One region of the Paenibacillus sp. 1-8 genome, then DNA from elsewhere that is predicted to be linked to it. Evidence: a T-box and tRNA genes for the amino acid it is inferred to sense, from the RefSeq annotation. Region 1 holds a T-box; the other regions hold tRNA genes.
The links. The T-box of region 1 lies ahead of leuS (leucine--tRNA ligase). A T-box ahead of a tRNA ligase gene usually reads a tRNA of that ligase, here a tRNA-Leu.
Positions count from the first base shown of each region.

Region 2: it has a tRNA-Leu gene. The T-box ahead of leuS (leucine--tRNA ligase) is inferred to sense a tRNA for this amino acid. The anticodon was not compared.
Region 3: it has a tRNA-Leu gene. The T-box ahead of leuS (leucine--tRNA ligase) is inferred to sense a tRNA for this amino acid. The anticodon was not compared.

Region 1 covers NZ_CM149995.1:3,616,052-3,623,623, reverse strand. The annotation lists gene AC0WRU_RS16580 (class I SAM-dependent DNA methyltransferase) at 1-687, shown strand, start outside; gene AC0WRU_RS16575 (tautomerase family protein) at 774-1,160, opposite strand; T-box leader at 1,336-1,593, shown strand; gene leuS (leucine--tRNA ligase) at 1,655-4,093, shown strand; gene comER (late competence protein ComER) at 4,074-4,919, opposite strand; gene AC0WRU_RS16560 (ComEA family DNA-binding protein) at 5,198-5,836, shown strand; gene AC0WRU_RS16555 (deoxycytidylate deaminase) at 5,923-6,441, shown strand; gene AC0WRU_RS16550 (ComEC/Rec2 family competence protein) at 6,662-7,572, shown strand, end outside.
Region 2 covers NZ_CM149995.1:1,377,764-1,385,335, forward strand. The annotation lists gene AC0WRU_RS06350 (SprT family protein) at 105-617, shown strand; tRNA gene AC0WRU_RS06355 (tRNA-Asn) at 662-737, shown strand; tRNA gene AC0WRU_RS06360 (tRNA-Ser) at 739-827, shown strand; gene AC0WRU_RS06365 (Cof-type HAD-IIB family hydrolase) at 923-1,795, opposite strand; gene AC0WRU_RS06370 (DeoR/GlpR family DNA-binding transcription regulator) at 1,842-2,600, opposite strand; tRNA gene AC0WRU_RS06375 (tRNA-Glu) at 2,845-2,916, shown strand; tRNA gene AC0WRU_RS06380 (tRNA-Lys) at 2,998-3,073, shown strand; tRNA gene AC0WRU_RS06385 (tRNA-Leu) at 3,089-3,171, shown strand; gene AC0WRU_RS06390 (MarR family winged helix-turn-helix transcriptional regulator) at 3,335-3,790, shown strand; gene AC0WRU_RS06395 (helix-turn-helix domain-containing protein) at 3,976-4,350, shown strand; gene AC0WRU_RS06400 (helix-turn-helix domain-containing protein) at 4,458-4,841, shown strand; gene AC0WRU_RS06405 (hypothetical protein) at 4,969-5,190, opposite strand; gene AC0WRU_RS06410 (urease accessory protein UreF) at 5,546-6,253, opposite strand; tRNA gene AC0WRU_RS06415 (tRNA-Leu) at 6,498-6,580, shown strand; gene AC0WRU_RS06420 (glutathione peroxidase) at 6,730-7,206, opposite strand.
Region 3 covers NZ_CM149995.1:1,779,533-1,787,104, forward strand. The annotation lists gene AC0WRU_RS08270 (hypothetical protein) at 1-413, shown strand, start outside; gene AC0WRU_RS08275 (GNAT family N-acetyltransferase) at 491-997, shown strand; gene AC0WRU_RS08280 (N-acetyltransferase) at 1,096-1,539, opposite strand; tRNA gene AC0WRU_RS08285 (tRNA-Leu) at 1,920-2,004, shown strand; gene AC0WRU_RS08290 (NAD(P)H-dependent oxidoreductase) at 2,149-2,673, opposite strand; gene AC0WRU_RS08295 (winged helix-turn-helix transcriptional regulator) at 2,874-3,230, shown strand; gene fabV (enoyl-ACP reductase FabV) at 3,448-4,620, shown strand; gene AC0WRU_RS08305 (hypothetical protein) at 4,869-5,072, opposite strand; gene AC0WRU_RS08310 (sn-glycerol-1-phosphate dehydrogenase) at 5,241-6,392, shown strand; gene AC0WRU_RS08315 (substrate-binding domain-containing protein) at 6,592-7,572, shown strand, end outside.

The sequences.
Region 1 (7,572 bases):
GCCTGGGATCAGCATGGTATGCCGCATACGGTGGCAGAGCTGGGCTGTGGGACGGGCTCCATTACGATTCCACTGGTCAACTCGGGCTTCGAGGTGGCTGGCATCGACTTGTCTTCAGATATGCTGGCAGTAGCCCGTCGCAAAATGGAAACGACTACGCAAGGACAGCGTTTGTTCCGTGAGGGTAGTATCCGCTGGGTAGAGCAGGATATGCGGGAATGGAATTTACCGGAGCCTGTGGATTCTGTCATTTCTTTTTGCGATTGTCTGAATTATTTGCTGGAGGAAGAGGACATTGCTGCTACTTTTCGCAGAACGTATGCCGGTCTTAAGCCTGGCGGAACCTTTCTGTTCGATGTACACCATCCCCAGACGTTTGTGCGTTATGATGAAGAGCAGCCCTTTGTACTGGATGAGCGCTCCATTTCATATATTTGGACTTGTGCGTTGGATGCTCCACGCTGTGAAATTGAGCATCATCTCAGCATTTTTGCGAGAGCAGAAAATGAAGGGCGCGATGTATACCAGCGGTTCGAGGAAATTCATGTGCAACGTGCCTATGACCCGGACTGGATGAAAACGGAATTGTCCAAAGCCGGTTTTCGCGATGTGAAAGTATATGCGGACTTTGACTGGGTAGAAGCAGTAGATGACGCGGCCAGATTATTTTATGTTGCTGTAAAATAGCGAAGCTTCATCAAGCGAATATGGGAAAAAGAAAGACGCTTTTCATGATGACATGAAGGGCGTCTTTTTGCATAAGAGCTTTGAAATTATATGTTTACTTTATAGTTCAGTTGAAGTTCATCACCCGGTACACCGCGAATGCCCCAATTCTGTTTCGGTGTCTCGAATATAGTAATTTCAAGATCCTGCGGGGCAATGCCTAAATCGTTAATTCTTTGGAATAGCAGCTGGATAAGGTGCTTTTTAGCCTCTGTTGTTCTGCCTTCAAACACACTAATTTCAATAATGGTGTATGCCTCCGAGCGATCGTGGGCAAATATGAAGTCTTCCTGATTCATAGGAAAAAAACGATGAAACCTTTTGTCGGGGGGATATTGGAACGCATCCACCACGGCGGAGTGGATCACATCTGAAAGTTGCTCCTTGATCGGATTCAGGGCTTCTTTTATTCCGTAAATTTTAATTTGTGCCATGTCTCAGCTCACCTTTCTCATCTCAACTCATCTCAATCTGGCTCGGAGCTAATTATAAAACATTTGCCTTCGTGTGTCATGTAGCAAACGAATGAAGCTGGTGTTTAGCACCAAATGTAGTCCTTATTTGACTTTTTTCGCGGTTTTCAATATAATAGTGCCATTATTAACGGTTAAACAATCGCTGATGAGGAATAGTAGTTTTGTCTGGACATGTAGAGAGCCGGCGGATGGTGCAAGCCGGTTGACAGTGCAAAGTGAACTCGCCTCGGAGATATGCGCCCAACGCAGGAATGCCCTATACAGGTGCTTGTACCCTGTTATTAACCCGCATCGGATCACCTCCGTTATCAGGTGCAAAGGGAGTAGAAGGCGAAGAACGCTTTCTGCTAACTAGGGTGGTACCACGGGAATATAACCTCTCGTCCCTAGCGCTGACACGCTACGGGATGCAGAGGTTTTTTTGTTGCATACCGTTTGAGGAGGAAATGACAATGACAGACACACAGCCGAAGCACGGCTATCAACCGCAAAGTATTGAACCAAAATGGCAGAAATATTGGGATGAGAACAAAACGTTCCGTACCGGGGAAGAGCCGGGCAAACCGAAGTTTTATGCTTTGGATATGTTCCCGTACCCGTCTGGAGCTGGTCTGCATGTAGGCCACCCGGAAGGATATACGGCAACGGATATTGTCTCACGGTATAAAAGAATGCGCGGCTACAACGTACTGCATCCGATGGGTTGGGACGCCTTCGGTCTGCCTGCCGAGCAGCATGCGCTGGATACGGGAGAGCATCCACGTGAAATTACGGTGAAAAATGTTAATAACTTCCGCCGTCAAATCAAATCGCTTGGCTTTTCATACGACTGGGATCGTGAAATCAGCACAACAGACCCCGATTATTACAAATGGACACAGTGGATTTTCATCCAGCTGTACAAGCGCGGTCTTGCTTATGTAGCTGAAGTGCCTGTGAACTGGTGTCCTGCATTGGGAACGGTGTTGGCGAATGAAGAAGTAATTGACGGCAAGAGTGAGCGTGGCGGTCATCCGGTTATCCGCAAACCCATGCGTCAATGGATGCTGAAAATAACGGAATATGCGGATCGTCTGCTGGACGATTTGGAGGAGCTGGATTGGTCCGAAAGCATTAAGGATATGCAGCGGAACTGGATCGGCAAGTCTACCGGGGCAGAGGTTCATTTTCCAATTGAAGGCCATGACAAGCAACTGACGGTATTTACAACCCGCCCGGATACGCTGTTCGGCGCAAGCTACTGTGTGCTGGCTCCTGAGCAGGAATTGGTGGATGTTATCACTACACCTGAGCAAAAGGATGCCGTCAATCAATACCGTGAACAAGCTGCCCGTAAAAGCGATCTGGAGCGCACGGATTTGGCGAAGGATAAAACGGGTGTCTTCACAGGCGCTTACGCGGTGAATCCGGTGAACGGTGAAAAGCTGCCGATCTGGATCGCCGACTATGTGCTGGCTGGCTACGGAACAGGCGCGATTATGGCTGTGCCTGGTCACGATACACGTGACTGGGAATTTGCGAAGCAATTCGGGCTGAATATCATTGAGGTTGTCCAAGGTGGGGACGTGGCTAAAGAGCCATACACCGAGGATGGTCCGCACGTCAATTCAGGTCCGCTGAATGGACTTACGAATGAGGAAGCAATTCCGAAGATGATTGAATGGCTGGAAGCCGAGGGTAAAGGGCAAGGCAAAGTAACGTACCGCTTGCGCGACTGGCTGTTCAGCCGTCAACGCTATTGGGGCGAGCCGATTCCGGTGATTCATCTGGAAGATGGAACGATCAAAACAGTTCCTGAGGATCAACTGCCGCTCGTGCTGCCGGAAATGGATAACATCAAGCCTTCAGGCACAGGAGAGTCTCCTTTGGCGAATGCGACGGACTGGGTAGAAACTATTGATCCCGAGACCGGCTTGAAAGCACGCCGTGAGACGAACACCATGCCGCAATGGGCAGGAAGCTGCTGGTATTACCTGCGCTATATTGATCCGCACAATGATAAAGAGCCTGTATCCAAGGAGAAGCAGCGCGAATGGCTGCCTGTGGATCTGTACATCGGCGGTGCGGAACATGCGGTTCTTCACTTGCTGTATGCCCGTTTCTGGCACAAGGTGCTGTATGATATCGGCGTTGTAGAAACGAAAGAGCCTTTCTACAAGCTGGTCAATCAGGGTATGATTCTGGGCAACAATAATGAAAAAATGAGTAAATCACGCGGTAATGTCATCAACCCTGACGATATTGTGAATACGTTTGGCGCCGATACGCTGCGCATTTATGAGATGTTTATGGGGCCGCTGGAAGCGACCAAGCCATGGAGCGAAAACGGGGTTGAGGGAGCGCATCGTTTTCTGTCCCGCGTATGGCGCCTGTTCGTTTCCGAGGATGGCAGCCTGAACGATAAAATTACAAATGAAGGCGGCAGTGATGAGTTCAATCGGACTTGGCATAAAACGCTGAAAAAAGTAACCGAGGATCTGGACGCGCTGCGTTTCAATACGGCGATCAGCCAACTGATGATTTTTACCAATGATGCATACAAAGCAGACCGTCTGCCGCGTGCAGCAATGGAAAACTTCGTGCAAATGCTGTCGCCGCTTGCACCGCATCTGACTGAGGAACTGTGGCAGTTGCTGGGACACAGCGAAAGCATTACCTACGCGGCTTGGCCTGCTTATGATGAAGCATGGACGGTGGATGCTGAAGTGGAAATTGTGGTGCAGGTGAACGGTAAAATCGTGCAGCGTGCGACGATTGCCAAAGACCTTGACGCCAAAGCGATGGAGGCATTCGCGCTGTCGCTGGACAACGTTCAGCAGGCGCTGGCTGGTAAAACGGTCCGCAAGGTGATTGCTGTTCCAGGCAAACTGGTCAATATTGTTGCGGGTTAATCTGCTTTAAGCCGAAGGAGGCGTCTATCTTTTGCATGTCCTCCTCATACTTGTTGTGTGTGGCCCGTATCAGCTCGGGGAAGACGCTATGCAGGCTGATGTCCAGCAGTGCGAGGGCTTCAGCGGTGATACCTCCGGGAACTGCTACCCTCGCCTGCAACTCGGCTGGTGTCATTCCGCCCTCCGTTAGTAGCTTTCCTGTGCCGATAATCATTTCACCGGCCAGGGCGCATAGCTCCGTACGGTCTATACCCGTAGCCTGAACCGCAGCATGAATCCACTGGTCCATAAAAAAGGCCAGGAAAGCAGGGCCGCAGCTGGAAAAATCCGACGTAATACGCGTATGGGTTTCTTTAACCCGAATCGGCCTGCTAATGTGGGACATAAGCTCTTCCAGAAGGGAGCGATCCTCCTCTGTAATCCGGCTGCCATGGATGCATAGTGAGGCTCCGCTGCCTACCTGGTGGGTAATGCTGGGAATAATTTTGGACACTTTGGCTTTCAGTGAATGCTCCAAGATGCGGATCTGTACCGGACTTGTAATAGAAACGACGATTTGCTCTCCTGTAATGACGTTGCGTATTTCATCCGTTACGGCTTTTGATTCCAGCGGCTTCACGCAGATAAACAGGATATCGCTATCCGCTGCCGTCTCACGGTTGCTTTGGGCAGCATGTAATCCTGGATAACGACGGGCCAGCTCGGCTACCTTGGAATACGTTCGATTGCTTGCTGATATTTGCTGTGGCTTAAGTGCGTTGGAATGAATAAAAGATTCAATCAGCAGACTTCCCATGCTGCCAGTCCCGATAAATCCAACTTTCATCGTTCAACGTCCTCCTTTCATACTTTGCGGTAAAGACGCTGTCATTCTTCTTAGTGTATGCACCCGGTCTTGGCCGACATGACGAATTTTATGTCTTAGCATATTAGATCGTGCCCAAGGACGCACCTCTCTTTGGAAAATGGCTCACAGCGAACCGCATGGAGGTTGTTTACATCCTCCGGTTAACGGGATAGGACAGGCTTGCTCTGTTCGAGTGTGACGCTGTATTGAGTGGCTCACTTTCCCTAAATCTATGTGTAGAAGGGGACGAAATGGAAATGAACCGCGTATGGACTGGAACGGCAATAGTGCTTTCCCTAATCGGCAGTGGGCTTATTCTGTTTGCTGGTGGGCAGCGTCCGGAGCCGGAAGAAGAGTGGCAGTTGCTTAATCGTAAGGTAGAGCAGGCTTTAGTAGTAGAGCCGGATCAAAATGAGTCGCAGAGCAATAGCGGCCAGACTCAAGGAAAGCGTGTTGTAACGGAAGCCTTAGGCAAAGCTGAACGCAGTTCGGATGGCGAAGGAGCTGGCAATGTGAAGCGTGGTGCTGTACAGGGTTCTGCTAGTGCATCGGTCGACGGGAACGAAAGCTCCAGTACTGTAAAGCAGTCTGAGGCGACGGATTCTGATTTCGTTACTTCCGCTACTGGCGTTGACAACTCGAATACCACGACGAACAGGACGAATGCAGTGAGCGATCCCGTTGCTTCATCCGCTTCCGGTGAAAAAAAGGTGAACATCAACACGGCGACTGCTGCCGAGTTAATGGAACTGCCGGGGGTTGGAGCTAAAAAGGCCGAAGCGATTCTGAACTATCGTAATCAGCACGGGCCGTTCAAGCGTGTGAATGATTTGGATCATGTAAAGGGAATCGGCGCTAAAATGTTGGCGAAAATGAAGCCTTACGTCAGCTTATAATTACATAAGTAGACGATGTGCAGGCTATCAGGATGGCTTTAGCGGATATATTTACGTTGTAACTTGTGTTTACAGGAGAGATGGATATGAGTGCAGATGTACGCAAGGACTGGGACACCTATTTTATGGATATCGCTTATATGGTATCTACCCGTTCGCGCTGCTCGCGGCGTCATGTTGGAGCCGTACTTGTACAAGGCAAAAAGCTTTTGGGTACAGCCTATAATGGTGCACCATCCGGGGTACCTGATTGCTCTGAGGCAGGTTGTATGATTTCGGAGGAATACGAGGTCGTGCATCGCGAGGGGCTGGAGGAAATGGTTAAAAAGCAGCGCTGCATCCGCACGATTCATGCGGAGCAGAACTTGCTACTGTTCACAGACCGGATTGATCGTGAAGGCTCCTCGGTATATGTGACCGACCAGCCGTGCTGGACGTGTGCCAACATGCTGGCGAACAGCGGTATTGTGGAGATTGTATACCACCGTCCTTACCCAAAGGATGCCGACAAGGTTCGTGCCATGATGGAGCAAAAAGGAATTGCCTTCCGTATGCTGGAGAACTATCATCCACCGAAAGAAACGCTGATGGATGTTATGAATTAAGACATGATAAATTAAAAAGTACACGAGGAAGAACCTCTGACGAAATGCTATTTTGTCAGGGGTTCTTTTTTGTTTTGCGGTTTGAGCACAGAACCCTATTTTTCTACCGGGAGGTGGTTATATTCAAGCCAAACTGGTTTTAAGCAGACCTATCTTAACCCTTACGGTATGTTGGATTACGGGAAGTGCAGGAGCATGCTTGTATTCCGGACGTATGCTGCTGTTGCTCTGGGCGGGTGTCACGCTGATTTTACCTCTTGTAGCTCTATTGATGAAAATTCCAGTCCGGCATGTGGTATTGCTGTGGCTTGTCTTGAGTGGAGGTGGATTCCATTGGGCTTGGCATGATACGCATAATGTGAGCCATATTCCCGAGGCCCTTCATGTATCGGCTTCCAAGCTGGAAGACGAGCCTGTTCAAGCATCCGGATTTATTGCTTCCGAGGTACAGGTAGACGGTGATCGGGCACAATTTGAGATGAGGATTACTGCAATAAGCAAAACGAGAGGCAATTCCAATCCGAATAAGAAGCCTACATCTGCGAGTAGTACCCGTACTGATTCTAAATTACTGCCCAATGACACCTTTCAGGGCGGGGTTGGAAAGAGCGAAGCTATTTCTGAACAGGTTATGGTGTACATCAAGCTGGCTGCCAAACAGGAACAGCAACCTGCGGCAGAATGGCAGCGTGGAGATGCAATTCAACTGTACGGCAGCTTAAAGGCTCCTGCAACAGCGGGGAATTTTGGCGGCTTTGATTACAATGAATACCTGCATACACAGGAGATTCACTTGCTTTTCAAAGGGAATGGAGCCGCTTCGGTACAGAAGCAGCAAGCTTCCCAGTGGAACCGTTACACCTTGTTCAGGTGGAATGATCAGCTTAGGGAGCAATTGGGGCAACGGATGGACTTAGCTTTTGGTTCTCTTTATCACGCAGGATATATGAAAGGACTGGTACTAGGAGTTACGGATGAGCTGGACCCGGCAACGTATAACGAATTTACGCAGCTTGGATTAACGCATATTTTAGCGATATCCGGTATGCATGTGGCGGTATATGCAGCTACGCTACTGTATTTACTCAAGCTATTGCGAGTGAGTCGGGAGACGTCTCTTACGGTCGTGAT
Region 2 (7,572 bases), 2.2 Mb from region 1:
AAGTGTGCTTATCAATTGGATGGCTTATGAATTGAGGGTTAGACTTTGGACGTTATTTTGTAATATGCTTGGCAGTATGGAGCAAAGGAGGAGAACGTGTAAGGATGGAGTCCAAGTCCCTTAGCAATTCGATGAGCCATTCCATGAGCAATGAAGAGCTTCAGGAGTGGGTGGAGCACATTTCAATGGAGAGTTTTGGCGTACCGTTTCGCCATCGTGCCAGCTTTAATTCGCGTCTGTCTTCCACAGGCGGTCGATATTTTATGAAAAGCCATCATATTGAAATTAATCCGCATCAGCTTGCAGCCTACGGGCGGTCTGAGGTAGAAAAAATTATTAAGCATGAGCTGTGCCATTATCATTTGCATTTGCGCGGGATGGGCTACCAGCATCGAGATGCGGATTTTAAAGCATGGCTGGCCCGTGTAGGAGGGAGCAGGCATTGCCAAACTCTGCCGGGAAGAGCGGAGCAGAAACCGCAGCCCTATCGCTACAAGCTGGTATGCGCCTCATGTAGTCAGGAATACTTGCGGAAGCGTAAAATGAACCCCCAGCGTTACCGCTGCGGCAAATGCGGAGGCAAACTTCGTTTGCTGGCACTTGACGGCACTCCCTGAATCATGGTAAATTAAACGTACTGTATGATAATTTACAGCAATGTTCCCTGATAGCTCAGTTGGTAGAGCACTCGACTGTTAATCGAGTTGTCACAGGTTCGAGTCCTGTTCGGGGAGCCATGGAGAGGTACCCAAGTGGCTATAAGGGGACCCTCTGCTAAGGGGTTAGACTGCGAAAGCGGTGCGAGGGTTCGAATCCCTCTCTCTCCGTTGATTTTTCAGATCAGAAAAAGGACGCTCGTATGCATCGGAATGATGCTTGCGAGCGTCCTTTTTTTGTCTATGAAAGCCTGTGGATTTTCAGTTTACAAGGTCCGCTTCGGGAGTTTATCCAGTATATTTAGAAGAGTATGAGCTACGCCATTCTCTACATTGGTCAGGGTAACTTCAGAACAGACGGCCTTGATGTCGTCTTTTGCATTGCCCATAGCGATGCCTTTACCTGCCATCGTTAGCATCGAAATATCGTTATAGCTGTCTCCTACCGCTGCGGCTTCCTCCATGGAAATACCCAGATGATCTGCAAGATAACGCAGTGCGTTTCCTTTGGAGGCATCCTTATGCTCCACTTCAAAGTTACGGTCCGAGGAAATGACCATGTTCAGGCCGGGGAATTCCCGATAACGCTCGCGCCCCCGGTTCAATTTGGCTTGATCAAAGGAGAAGCACAGCACGTTATAAATCTCCACATCCAGCGGAATGTCTTCATACGAGGGAATACGGGTATGCCCGGTCTGTTCATATTGTTTCTCGGCTGCATGTAGCAAAGTATCCAGCGAAATATCCGGATTGGCGCTTAACAGGCGATCCATTTCAACAGCCAGTAGCTGATGTCCGTTTTGTGGAGAATAAATAGCGCGGTCTGTCATGACCTCATAGTAAAAATCGTTTTCGCGCAGCCAGCTCAACACTTCAAACGTTTCACTCCGGTCCATCGGTGTAGAGGTTAGCTGGCGACGATGTGCATCGTGTATGGTCGCGCCGTTTGCTCCGATGACGGGAGTCACAAGTTCTGCTTCCTCCAGCTTGTTCCAGGCATCATAAGCGGCTCTGCCCGTGGCAATGGTCACCTGAACGCCTTGCTGCTGTGCCTTGCGGATCGCGTCTGCGTTCACCTTGCTTATTTTTGCTTCCTCGTTTAGCAGCGTTCCATCCAAATCAATCGCAAACAGTTTCATTTCTCCATCTCCAGTCTTCTTCTATATATCTCATACTTTTTTCACATTACGGAACAATAATTTCAACATCATGACGGCGAAAAACATCCAGCATAGCCGGGTCCGGCAAACAGTCGGTGATAACGATATCCACCTCGTATAAATCGGCAAAGCGGTAAGGAAGGTTTTTACCAAATTTGGAGTGATCCGCAAGAATGATCACCTGATCGGCCTGTTTCATCATTTGGTGCTTGAGCATACCGTCCTCTTCATGATTAATGCTCAGTCCATGGATAGAAATGCCCCCGATCCCAACAAAAGCTTTGTCTACAAAATAGCGGGACAGGGTAGCAATGGCGGAAGAACCGTAGACAAAACGGTGCTCCTTTTGCAAGCGTCCGCCGAGTAGATGAATCGAAACGCCGTCCTTTTCGGAAAGAACATCAGCCTGATTAATCGAATTGGTAATGACCGAGCACTCCTGTACATGGAGCCTTTCGGCACATGCCTGTACAGTGGTGGAGGAATCGAGAATGATGCGATCTCCGTCTCGAACCATACTGGCAGCTATTTGTCCAATGACTTGCTTTTCCTCGGATACAGTGAGTAGTCTCTCTTTATAGTTTCTGGTTAATTCGTGATCCAGTGTGGGTAGAAGGGCACCGCCACGGGTTCGAATAATTTTCTGGTGCTCCTCTAGCTTTACCAGATCCCTGCGGGCCGTATCTCGTGATACATTAAAAAATTCGCAAATATCATCCACCGAAATACGCTTGTGAAGCTGTAGGTAATCAACAATTTTTAGCATCCGCTCTTCTTGATACATAAAAAGCTCCTCTGTTCAAAATGATTTCGGTATTCTGTAAGTGATTATAAGTAAAGTTAAGTCGTTTTGCAATATAATCTCTTTTTATGCTTCTAATAACGTAAAATAAGTGGATTTACGTAAGTGAAGATGCGATTTAATTCTCGGTAAAATACTTATTTTAAATTTTTTAAAAATATGTATTGTCATTCATTCTTCTATTTGATATACTCTTTCTTGTCGCTAAGTTGGTGTATAAAAATGCGGCCCGTTGGTCAAGCGGTTAAGACACCTCCCTTTCACGGAGGTAACAGGGGTTCGATTCCCCTACGGGTCATTGTTGTCTTTATGGACTACATGTTACATGCTTAAGGGAAATTCCTGAAGTCTGATGGCGGACATCTTGGATGAACAGCATGAGCCATTAGCTCAGTTGGTAGAGCACCTGACTTTTAATCAGGGTGTCGAAGGTTCGAGTCCTTCATGGCTCACCATTTATATTTTATTATGCGGTCGTGGTGGAATGGCAGACACGCTATCTTGAGGGGGTAGTGAGCGTACGCTCGTGGAGGTTCGAGTCCTCTCGACCGCATCAATGGAATGAACGAAAAAGTCTCTCGCGGTAGAGGCTTTTTTTGTTTATGTAATGATACAATAAAATAGTCATAATTATGAAATAATGATTCTATAGTATAATATAACGCCATAATGTTATAGAATGATAAGTATAAACTGATGAAGTGACGGTGAAAAATATGGACACTCAACTGTTGGGAGATATATCAGAAAATATTTTGGGTTTGTTTCCGATTGTGAAGAAGAAATTTTTCACCTTCGGCACGCTCGATATTCCTTTACATTTGTCGCCTAATAACTTTCAAGTATTAATGCTTCTGCGGGAGGTGCGCTTGTCAACGGTATCTGAACTATCCAAACAGCTTAATGTCTCGCGTCCGAACATGACCCCTCTTTTGGACAAGCTGGTGGAGCATGGGTTGGCCGATCGCCAGTCGTGTGACTCGGATCGCAGAGTCGTGAATGTGGCGATTACACAAGAGGGCGATGCTTTTTGTGAGCAGGTATTCAATACCTTTTCCAGTAAAATTCAAGAAAGATTGGTGCTTCTGTCGGAAGAGGATTTATTGCACCTGAGTGAAACTTTGAACGAATTAAAGCAGATTTTTCTTAAAATCGACAACGCTACTCCGTAATTGGTGTAAGCGAACTGACGGAAGGCCGCCGTTTTCTTCGGAAAACAGGCGGTTTTTGTTGCATATTGTGGTATAATGAAAACCAACATACATAATTCGGCAATTTTAACATACGTGATCTTTGAAATGGAAACAGGCAACATGATATCGTTATCTGAGAGCCTGCTAGGGAGGAAGGGACTTCTATGCAATCTATTTACCAACGAATTGAGGAGCTTATCAAGGAACGGGGAATGACGAAAAAGGCGTTCTGCGAGCAGTTGGGTATTAGTACAGGGAATTTTGGTGATTGGAAGAGAGGCAAGACGACACCGGGCACGAATAAGCTCATTGAAATCGCTTCGTTTTTTGATGCCAGTCTGGACTGGATCATGTTGGGGCGGGATGTACAGGGTGAGGTGCTGAAGGAGTCGAAGGACCCTTATTTTTTTGATGCATATGGGCAACTGAATTGCCAGGGAGAGCAGCTTAGTGAAACAGAAAAGGATTTTATAATTGAGTATATTGAATTTACCCGCTTCCGTAAAGAGAAAAAGCAGGAAGATTCAACGACGGAATAAACGGGTGCAGAATATTAAAGTGATGATTACCGAATAAGTATGGTTGCAATGAAGGTTGAAATTTTGGGAATAGTTCAAGAAAAGTAAGGGTGTCGGAGGGGATAATTTTGGGAGACCAAACGATTTATCAGCGAATTGAAGCCTTGATTAAGGATCGGGGAATGACGAAGAAGGCGTTTTGTGAAAAGCTCAAAATCAGCTCGGGGAATCTTGGAGACTGGAGAAGAGGCAAAACAACGCCGGGAACGATGCATTTAATCCAGATTTCGGACTTTTTTAATGTATCGCTGGATTGGTTAATGAAAGGTGTCAAGCCGGGAGAGGGCGTACTTCAGGAGCAGAAGGCTGCTTATTTTTTTGGAGTGATGGGGCCATTGAATTGCCAGGCAGAGGATCTGGATACAGAAGAACAGAATTTCATATTAGAATATGTGGAATTTGCGAAATATCGTAAGCAAAAAGGTGAGAATGACAAAACACAGCCTGAATGATCTTCTCGCTAAAGATCACTCAGGTTGAAAACCTGTAAAACGGACCGGCGGGTTCGATTGACGAGTTTATTTGGGTTGCCGATGTTATAGCGTGCCATATACTTGGGGGACGCTCACATCGTTGGTTTCAGAGTGGTGATGCCTCCTTATAATCGTTATCGTCGATGTTGAGGATTGCAGCAACTTGTTTTCTGTACCTTTGTGCTTTGCGGGTGCCGTGAATCAGATTGGACAAGCGTGAAGGCGGGATGTTATACGTTTCACAAAATGTTTTCTGATCCAGCCGAAGTTCGACAAGCCTTTGTTTGATGGCCCACCCGAAGGAGGTGACAGGCATTTTGTTGTTCAAGTGAAATCGCCCCTTACGGATACTTGCGGAATAATTGGTGTGTTATAATAATCATCAGTAAACATGTTAGAATTAACCATCTAAAACTATGATACACGTTTATACGTGTTTTTACAATCTAAAATACGTAACTAAGATAAATTTATTACTTATTTAAGTGATAAATGGTTTGGATAATCCATCTGGAGCCTGTTAACTGTGAGAAATGTCAATTGTGCTCTAGATAAAAAAAGCACTCTGCCACTGAAAAAAAGTGGTGGGAGTGCTTTTGGCGTTGGTGCTGGAAGGGTGAAAATAGGCATCAGGGGGATGCTGGAGGCGTATAATGGGGCCAGACGAAGGAATCAGTCGAATTTCACCCGCGCGGGTGGTTGCTGCTCATATAGGGTGGCTGCGTAATGTAGGAGTTGGACCAGTGTCTTTGCAGAAGGCGACGCTGAAATGCGGTTGGCTCAGTCTCAGGGGTGTTGAATTGCTTCCATGCGTCTAGAAGCTCGTTGGTCATTCGTTGAATAACAGGATTTTTTTCCTCATAAGGAGGATGGAGTAGTTTGGAAGCATCTTCGACACAGAAGGATACTGCCGCGGCAAGGTAGCCGTGAATGGTTTGCTCTACATCATTTCCAAGAGAAACGTTAATCCAGGTATGAACGGTTGCGAGTGTGCCAATCGCATTGTATTGGATGAGTATAGCTTCGAGTCGATCGAATTCAAGCCAAGGGTACAAAGCCTTAGCGAGCTTGAGCAGGCGTTGGCCGGATAGGCGTGACTCTTTCGTGTGCTGTAGGGAAGAACGCTGGGCGTGCAGCATTTTATCAATAAGAGCGATACGCCAACCATCATTTTGCTGAACAGCGATATAAAGACTTTTGATAGCCATGCCATCGAGGGATGTGAACTGAGGATGCAGATCGGTGCGTGCATAGTGTTCCAGGTCTTGCAGACAGGTTAAACGACCATTTCGAAACAGCTCCTTTAGCCCGTAGGAACGAGTGAAGCCACCGACAGGCAGGGAAGGGTCCAACAGCAATGCGTAGTTCAGCAAACGATTGCCTTTTTGCAAAGCGGTTCGCCTCCTTAGAGTATAGTTTTTATGTTATATTAAGTGACTTTAAAATCGAATTAAGAAAAATTTTAGTGATATTATGTAATATATATTTACACTTATGATGCTTACATGTCAAATTAAATATTTTTATAGCTTTTATATGTTAGTTTATTTAACTTTAAAATAATTATTGTATTTATGTTTACAAATAGAATACAAGGGAGTATAATAAATCTGTTGCCTCGAAACATTGGAATTTGCGGTCGTGGTGGAATGGCAGACACGCTATCTTGAGGGGGTAGTGGGCGTACGCCCGTGGAGGTTCGAGTCCTCTCGACCGCATTACATGCAAGACACAGATAAAAAAGCATCCTGACACGTTTTTTACGTGATTGGATGCTTTTTTTGTTATATCCCTTTTTTTCTAGCCACAGGAGCAGCCGCCTGGATCGGCTGCTTGTGAACGGTGATGAAGTGGCTTGTTAGCTTTGCTACAAGAGCTTCTCGATATCCCCCGCCAGTTTATCTGGAGTTGTCTGTGGGGCGTAGCGCTTAAATACGTTACCTTCGCGTGTAATTAAAAATTTAGTAAAATTCCATTTGATCGCTTTGGAGCCTAATACGCCTGGAGCTGTCCGGGTGAGGTAGCGAAATAAAGGGTGCGCCTGATCGCCATTGACATCTGTTTTGGAAAACATCGGGAACGTAACTCCATAGTTAATCTGGCAAAACTCCGAAATGTCCTCGCTGGAACCCGGCTCTTGCTTGGCAAACTGGTTGCTGGGGAACCCCAGGATTTCAAGACCCTGCTCATGGTATTGGTCATATAGCTCTTGTAGCGCCTTGTATTGGGGGGTTAGCCCGCATTTGCTGGCTGTATTCACGATAAGCAGAACTTTTCCTTCATATGTTGACAACGGAATCTCATTCCCTTGCAGGGTTTGCGCATCATATTCATAAACGGTCATGGTATCCCTCCTTATTTGATATTCCACAATTAAATTGTAAGCAATTTAACGAAGGGTTGCAAGTCTATAATAGATGTAATGCGCCGTCTGCGACTGTAAAATCGTATTTTGTCCAAAACGGAAAATTGCACTGCAAATGGGGTGAATTGGCGCTGTTTCTCATCGTAAAACAGGCTCAATCGGCGTTTATCAGGTGCATACAGCAGTTTTTCTTTCTCTTTTACAAAAAAGGGACAAAAAATGCTCTCCATACGCCAATATTGACATGCCCGACATTTTCGAAAAGAGATGAAAAACCGAGATTGAAGGAGCTGGGAGAAGGATATTTATGTTGTAAGCGCTATTATTAATCTCTTATGCTCCAAA
Region 3 (7,572 bases), 1.8 Mb from region 1:
ACCGATTGGAAATGTCCGTGATGTCGCGTGAATTCGCTATACAGTTCAGGCTGACAGAACGACCCGGTGTGACAGCAGAAATTCGCTTAAAGGCAGATTTAAACAACCTGGCTGCGGAAATTTTGGAGATCGAAGATCAAATCCCCGGATGTGTGCTGCTGCTCAGCTTCTATATGGAGGTTCGTGAGGTTGAAACACAATGTAGCCAGATTGAAGATATATTGACGCAGATTTGGAAGCCGGATCTTAAGCCGGTCCAAACGCTCAGCTTTGTTCACGGGGAGAAGGCAGCTACATACCAAAATAAGATTGAGCTTCAATTTTCCAGACAAATTAATGAAGATCAGATGGAGGATATCCCGGAGCTATTGGAGCATATTTTGCTGACGCTTACGGAATTACACAAGGCATGAAAATTGATTTCAACAATTTGGTCGGATTGAATTGAACTGGAAAGGGAAGTTAGAATTAAAGGAGCAGGGAATATAAAATGAATGAACTTGAATTCTCACAAGTGTATGCGATTATGGAAGCCTCTTTTCCTGAAACGGAATGTAGAATCTTTGCGTCGCAAAAGGCTCTGCTAAATCATCCTTGTTATCACTTAATCACTGAAAAGGATGAGCAAGGGCATACGATCGCTTTTCTGGCAGGCTGGGAATTTACACACTTTCGGTTTGTAGAGCATATTGCGGTAGATCAGGCTATACGTGGTGGCGGGTTAGGTAAAAAGCTCATGAGCAGATTTATTACACAGTCCGATAAACCGGTAGTGCTGGAGGTTGAGCCACCTGAGGATGAATGGACTCGGAGAAGAATTGGTTTTTACGAACGCTTGGGATTCCATCTCAACGATTTTGAGTATGTACAGCCTCCTTTGAGGGAAGGGCAGTCCGATCTGAGGCTTCAAATTATGAGTTATCCGTGTGCGCTGACAGAGCAGGATTTTGCTCCATTTAGACAAATTTTATATACCGAGGTTTACGGGCTGAAATGAGAGAACATATTTAATTAGTGTATATAAAAATGAAACAAGGCTCTGTTTTTGCCGTATTCATACGGGAGCAGAGCCTTGTTTCATTGAGACAGCGTAACTTAATGATGGCTATGTCTTGTCCAAACCATTAGAAATTCCTTTTCATTCGTTTCGGGATCAACGGATTCCTCTTGAATGATAAAGCCATTTTTGGTGTAAAAGTTAAATGCCTTCGTGTTGGACTGGTATACTTTCAATTGGATCTGATCATATTGCTTCTTAACCCATTCTAGTAGTAACTTGCCATAGCCTTTTCGTTGGGAACCTACTCGTATAAATAAGGCCGCCAAATATCCATCTATCATGGAAACGAAGCCACCAATAGTGTGATCGTCCTGTATAATAACGTAGTTTTGAGCTAGAGGAAGGTATTTGTCCTCCATTTGTCCAACCTGTGATGTCCAATATTGTGGATCAATAAAATGATGGGCCTCTATGGAAGCTTCCAGCCATATAGCGGTTAATTCTTTAAACTCTTCCACTTTCCCTGGTCGAATAGACATAGAGTGACCTCTTTTCCCAGTATATAATTTGGTTACGATAGTATGATGTTTAACATAAAAAAGACCGTCCGTAGACGGCCTTTTTACCCGTGGCGCTTATTTAAAGCTTTGATCCGTATCCCGCGCCTCCGTCATCTCTGAGAATTAGAGAATAACGTACCGGGTAAGGGATACGCTCAACATGTGATTACTAATGTTGACGCACCTCCTTTCCTGATGCGTTCATCTTACCATATATGGTGTGTGACATCCAGTTATTTTCGTATGTTTTCAGGAAAAATTTATAGAGAATATTATATAAAAATAACTTGATTTTATGGTTCATGGGAGATATAATCTTAATTACGATGATTGAAAAACATCGTATGAATACATAATATGCGGTCGTGGCGGAATTGGCAGACGCGCACGGTTCAGGTCCGTGTGGGCTAACCCCCCGTGGAGGTTCGAGTCCTCTCGACCGCATCTTACCCTAACAATTACAGGTTCTTGGATTGGCTGGATGCCACCAAGAGCCTGTTTTCATATGGTCAAGAAGCTCCGTGTGTTGCTCATCTCCTGGTGAACGGCATTTATGGCCATGTTATCAGAAATAAATAATCATTCTATTTACTGGAATATATATTTAATATAGTCTTTTGCACTCTGATCAATTTCTTCATCGCTCGCTTGAAATGAGGCTCCAAAGACAGCGAAATAGGGTAATGATATTGCACCAACATGTACTGCGCTAGCTTTAAAAGGTGTTATAACTTCATCTACAGTAAACGTAACGGAACCAGTAGGTAAATAATTTTCTTTTTTATCGCCAATGGACACTGCTATCCCTAGCTTCTTTCCTTTTAGCTTATTACCTTTTGAACCATAAGCCCATCCATGAGTAAAGACATCATCCATCCATTTTTTTAATAAAGGCGGGTAACTATACCAATATAAAGGGAATTGAAATATTACATTGTTGTATGCTTCAAGTAACTTTTGCTCTTTCAAGACATCAATGCTCCAGTTTGGATACTCTTTATAAATCTCATGAATTGTAATTTCATGGGTATATTGAAGCAATTCTTGTTTCCATCTTTGATTTACTCTAGAATCTTCAATATTCGGATGAGCTAAAATCACAAGAGTTTTCATAATAAATCACCTTTCTTGCGTAACATATTTTGCTTTTTGTAGATACTTATATTATTATTCTGTACGCTTCAAAAAAAGTAAATACACACAATAAAGTAATATAGTTACTTGAAAGTGTGCATTGGACTTAGAGTGAAGATATGCGATTATAAAAATAATTAGATAAGCTTTGTTATTTTTGGCGTTGAAGAGGTGGTACTATGAAACAATATAATTTAGGCATAGAAGCAACACTTGAGATCATCGGAGGTAAATGGAAATCATTAATCATATGTTTATTAATGTCTGGTAGAAAAAGGACAAGTGAATTACAGCGTAGTATTCCAGGCATTTCTCAAAAGGTTCTTATACAGCAACTTCGCGAACTTGAAAAGGATGGTATCATAGGCAGGCATGTGTATAATCAAATGCCTCCAAAAGTGGAGTATTATATAACGGAATATGGAATTACAGCAAATGAAATTATTGACTTAATGTGTTCTTGGGGTAGAGCTAATATCAAAATAAGACAACAGCAAGGAGAAGATGTGATGTTGTTAGAAAATGATTCAAAATGAATAGTTGAGTAAAAGAGCGTTGTAGACTGTGATGTTTACGGCGGTTTTCTTTTTTTTCGTAGAGTTGGCAGTTTCGGGATATCTGTTGTAGCAGCATATTCCTCAGTTACCTTCAAGTACTATGCTTTGTGTTGAGCCGCAAGCTAGTTTACTATATAGTTATGACTGGACCATTCCATCTATATTAAATCAATGTCTAAGTAGGGGGACCCTTGCAATGATTATTAAACCGAAAATCCGTGGTTTCATCTGTACGACTGCGCATCCCGGAGGATGTGCGGCTCATGTCAATCGTCAGATCGACTACATTAAAGACAGCACGTCAATACAAGGAGCTAAAAAGGTCCTTGTAATCGGAGCATCTACTGGATATGGGCTTGCTTCCCGTATTGCTGCGAGCTTCGGTATGGGGGCGGATACCATAGGTGTATCCTATGAACGTCCCGCTTCAGAGGGGCGCACGGCTTCAGCAGGCTGGTACAACACGGTAGCCTTTGAAAGAGCGGCCAGAGCGGCGGGCTACATAGCAGAAAGCATTAATGGAGACGCTTTTTCCCATGAAATCAAGCAGGAGACGTTGAAACTGGTTAAGGAAAAGCTGGGCAAGGTAGATCTGATTGTGTATAGTGTCGCCTCACCACGACGGACGCATCCCGATACGGGTGAAACCTTCAACTCCGTTCTCAAGCCCATCGGGCAGCCTTTTTCTAATAAAACGGTGAATACCAATACAGGTGTCGTATCGGAGATTACGCTGGAACCGGCAACGGAGGAGGAAATCGAAAATACGATAACGGTAATGGGGGGCGAAGATTGGTCCTTATGGCTAAAAGCGCTGGAAGAAGCGGATCTGCTGGCTGAAGGGGTAACCACACTGGCTTACTCATATATTGGCCCAGAGATCACGGAGGCCATTTACCGTAAAGGAACCATTGGCCAAGCCAAAAATGATTTGGAAGCCACAGCCCATACCTTAACGAAGCAACTGGAGCGTTATCATGGTAAAGCTTACGTTTCTGTAAATAAAGCTTTGGTTACACAGTCCAGCTCGGCTATTCCAGTTGTACCTCTGTATATTTCTTTGCTGTTTAAGGTTATGAAGGAAAAGGGTTTGCATGAGGGCTGTATCGAGCAAGCGCAGCGTCTATTCGGGAAGCTATATAGTGAAGCCACAGTGGAAACCGATGAGGAAGGACGCATTCGTCTGGACAATTGGGAAATGAGGGCGGATGTCCAGCAGGCTGTCCAAGAGGCTTGGTCCGGGATTACTACAGAAAACGTGTCTGAACGGGGCGACCTCGAACAATATCGTCTGGACTTCCTTCAATTATTTGGATTCGGGTTTGATGAAATTGATTATGATTTGGACGTAAATCCAGATATTCAGTAGCATCGTGGCTAATCGCGAATTGTACGGCAAACATAATAAAAACGGGCACTTACAAGCGAAATAAATGGCTTGTGGTGCCCGTTTTTTTATATGTTTGGCAAATGTATATAAGCTGAACTAAAAAAGGTACATGGAAAACGAAGTAGGCGGAATGGTGCTGTATAAGCGAAGCACCATCCGTCTGCGAAGTGACACTAAGGTAACTTTTAAGTTCGGCTTATATAGTGTTCTTGTTTCAGCAGTTGAAACTATTGGGGATCTGACGTAGATACCGATTTGTAATGAAGCAGACGAAAAACAGCGATGGTAATCATGATCCCGGCAACGCCGAAGACAGATACGGAGGTCAAAGCCTGATAGGCCTGCCAGCCGAATAAAAAAGCGATACCACTGCCAAAGGTTGTGCCTGCCAGTAAACCGAGTGCGCAAGCGATGTCTGTTCTGAATTTCATAAGTATTTTTCCTTTCGGAATCAGGATTTGAAAAGCAACATGTACTTTTCATCTGGACTTGGACAGGAACTTGTGCGTACAATTAAATAGAAATCGTTTTCAAAGGCAATCTTGTTATCATTATGGATCATTCTTGTGCAAATTATTCCTTTTCAGGAGGTAGATGAAATGAATATGAATGAGCAGATCAAGCAGTGGAACGAAGAGGCACATGAAAATAACACCGACCACCCTTACCGAAAGGTTGAATTGCTAATTGAGGTGCGTGATGGGGCGCTTGAAGCCATCGTCCCCTATCTGAAGCAACGGAATTACCGTCATGTGACGCTGGTAGAGGATGAACATACTTCTGCGGCGGCAGGGGAAAAGGTGGCACAACTCATACGTGACGGAGGTTTGGTGGTCGATGTGGTTCGGTTGCCTCCCAATGCTGTGGGGGATGTGATTGCAGATGAGAGTTATATCGTGAAAGTGTTGTTGGGCGTGACAGATGAGAGTCAGGCTGTACTGGCCGTAGGCTCTGGCACTATTCATGATCTGGTTCGCTTCGCATGCTATAAAATGAACCGCCCGTTCCTGTCGGTGCCGACGGCCGCTTCTGTGGATGGATTTACATCGGCAGGCGCGCCGTTGATTGTGGGCGGCAGCAAGCAGACATTTCAGGCTGTTCCGCCGGAAGCGATCTTTGCTGATCTATCCGTACTGGCGAGTGCGCCACAAGCGATGACTGCCGCAGGCTTTGGCGATATGCTCGGCAAATTCACCTCATTAGCCGATTGGCATGTGTCCAGGGATTTGGGAGACGAACCCTATTCGCCCCTAGCTAATCGAATCACGGAGGAAGCGCTGCGGGCCTGTGTAGAGCATGTTGATGAGATTGCAGCGGGTTGTCAGGCAGGTGTCGAGGTGCTGATGAACGCGCTGATCGCATCCGGCATTTCCATGCTGATGATTGATCATTCCCGTCCGGCATCGGGTGGAGAGCACCACATTTCCCACCGAATTGAAATGGATTTTATTGCGGAGGGGCGCAAGCAAATTTTGCACGGTGCCAAAGTGGGCGTAGCTTCCGCTTTGCTGGCGGACTTGTACAGGGATCTGGCTGCCAGCCAAGATGTGGATGCTTTTAAGGTATACCGAACCTTGCCAACGTCGGAGCAGATGCGTGCATGGCTGGCTCAGGTAGGTGGCCCGTCCACGATTGCCGAGCTCGGCGTAACCGAGGAACAGCTTGCACGCGCACTTCGCACAGCTCATACCCTGCGTAATCGCTATACAGGGCTCAAGTATATGAACGATCATCAATTGCTTCGTTCATAGTATGTACATCTGCACAAGCGGTATTTAGACGGGATTAGCCAAGCACTTGTAACATGGAAGTGGATTAGCGAATGGGTTTATGCCTCCGGTAGCTATACAACGATATCCTGCTCCTGTGACATTTGTATGTACAAATGAACGATATGCTATAATCGTGAAATACAAAGGGTACACGATATTGCAAGTGACGGAGGAAATTATGGCGCCCAAATATATACAAGTTAAACAAGAAATTTTATCATGGATTCATTCATCCAGGCTGGAGCCTCAAAGCCAGCTTCCATCTGAACATGAAATGTCTGAGCAATTTGCGGTTAGTCGGCAAACCGTGCGTCAGGCGTTAGGTGAGCTGGTACAGGAGGGTTGGCTGTTTCGCATGCAGGGCAAGGGCACCTTTGTTGCCACACGGGACAGCAAGCAACCCGAGGACCCACGGACCATCGGGGTCGTTACGACCTATATATCGGATTATATTTTTCCGTCGATTGTGCAGGGAATTGAATCCAAATTAAGTCGTCAGGGCTATAAGCTGCTGCTGTCAAGTACAGGCAATGACCCCGAGCAGGAACGGCAGTGTTTGGAAATGCTGCTAAGTCAGCCATTGAGCGGAATCATTATTGAGCCGACCAAAAGTGGGGAGCGCAACCCCAATCTGAATTATTACCTGACCTTGGAAAATCGCCAAATTCCTTATTTAATGATTAATGCGCGGTATGAGGAAATGGATGCGCCATGTCTGCGTGTAGATGATGAGAAGGGTGGATTTTTAGCGGCTGAGCATCTGATTAAGCTGGGACATCGACGGTTAGCCGGGTTTTTCAAAACAGATGATATGCAGGGAATTCTACGTATGAAGGGATTTGTAGCCGCCCACCGCAAATATGGGGTTACGCTGCATCCGAATGCAGTGACCACCTACCGGACAGAAGAAAAAAATGAGGTTCCGTTACAGCGTGCGTCTGTGCTGCTGAGTATGGAGCCGGGAGAGCGTCCTACCGGATGGGTAACCTATAATGATGAGCTGGCAGTGCGTTTGTTGGATATTGTGCGTTCGGCGGGTCTGAGCATTCCGGATGATTTGTCGCTGGTCGGGTTTGATGACTCTTTTTTGGCAACGGCAACGGAAATTAAGCTAACTACAATCCGGCACCCGAAAGAGGAGCTGGGATTTCGCGCCGCT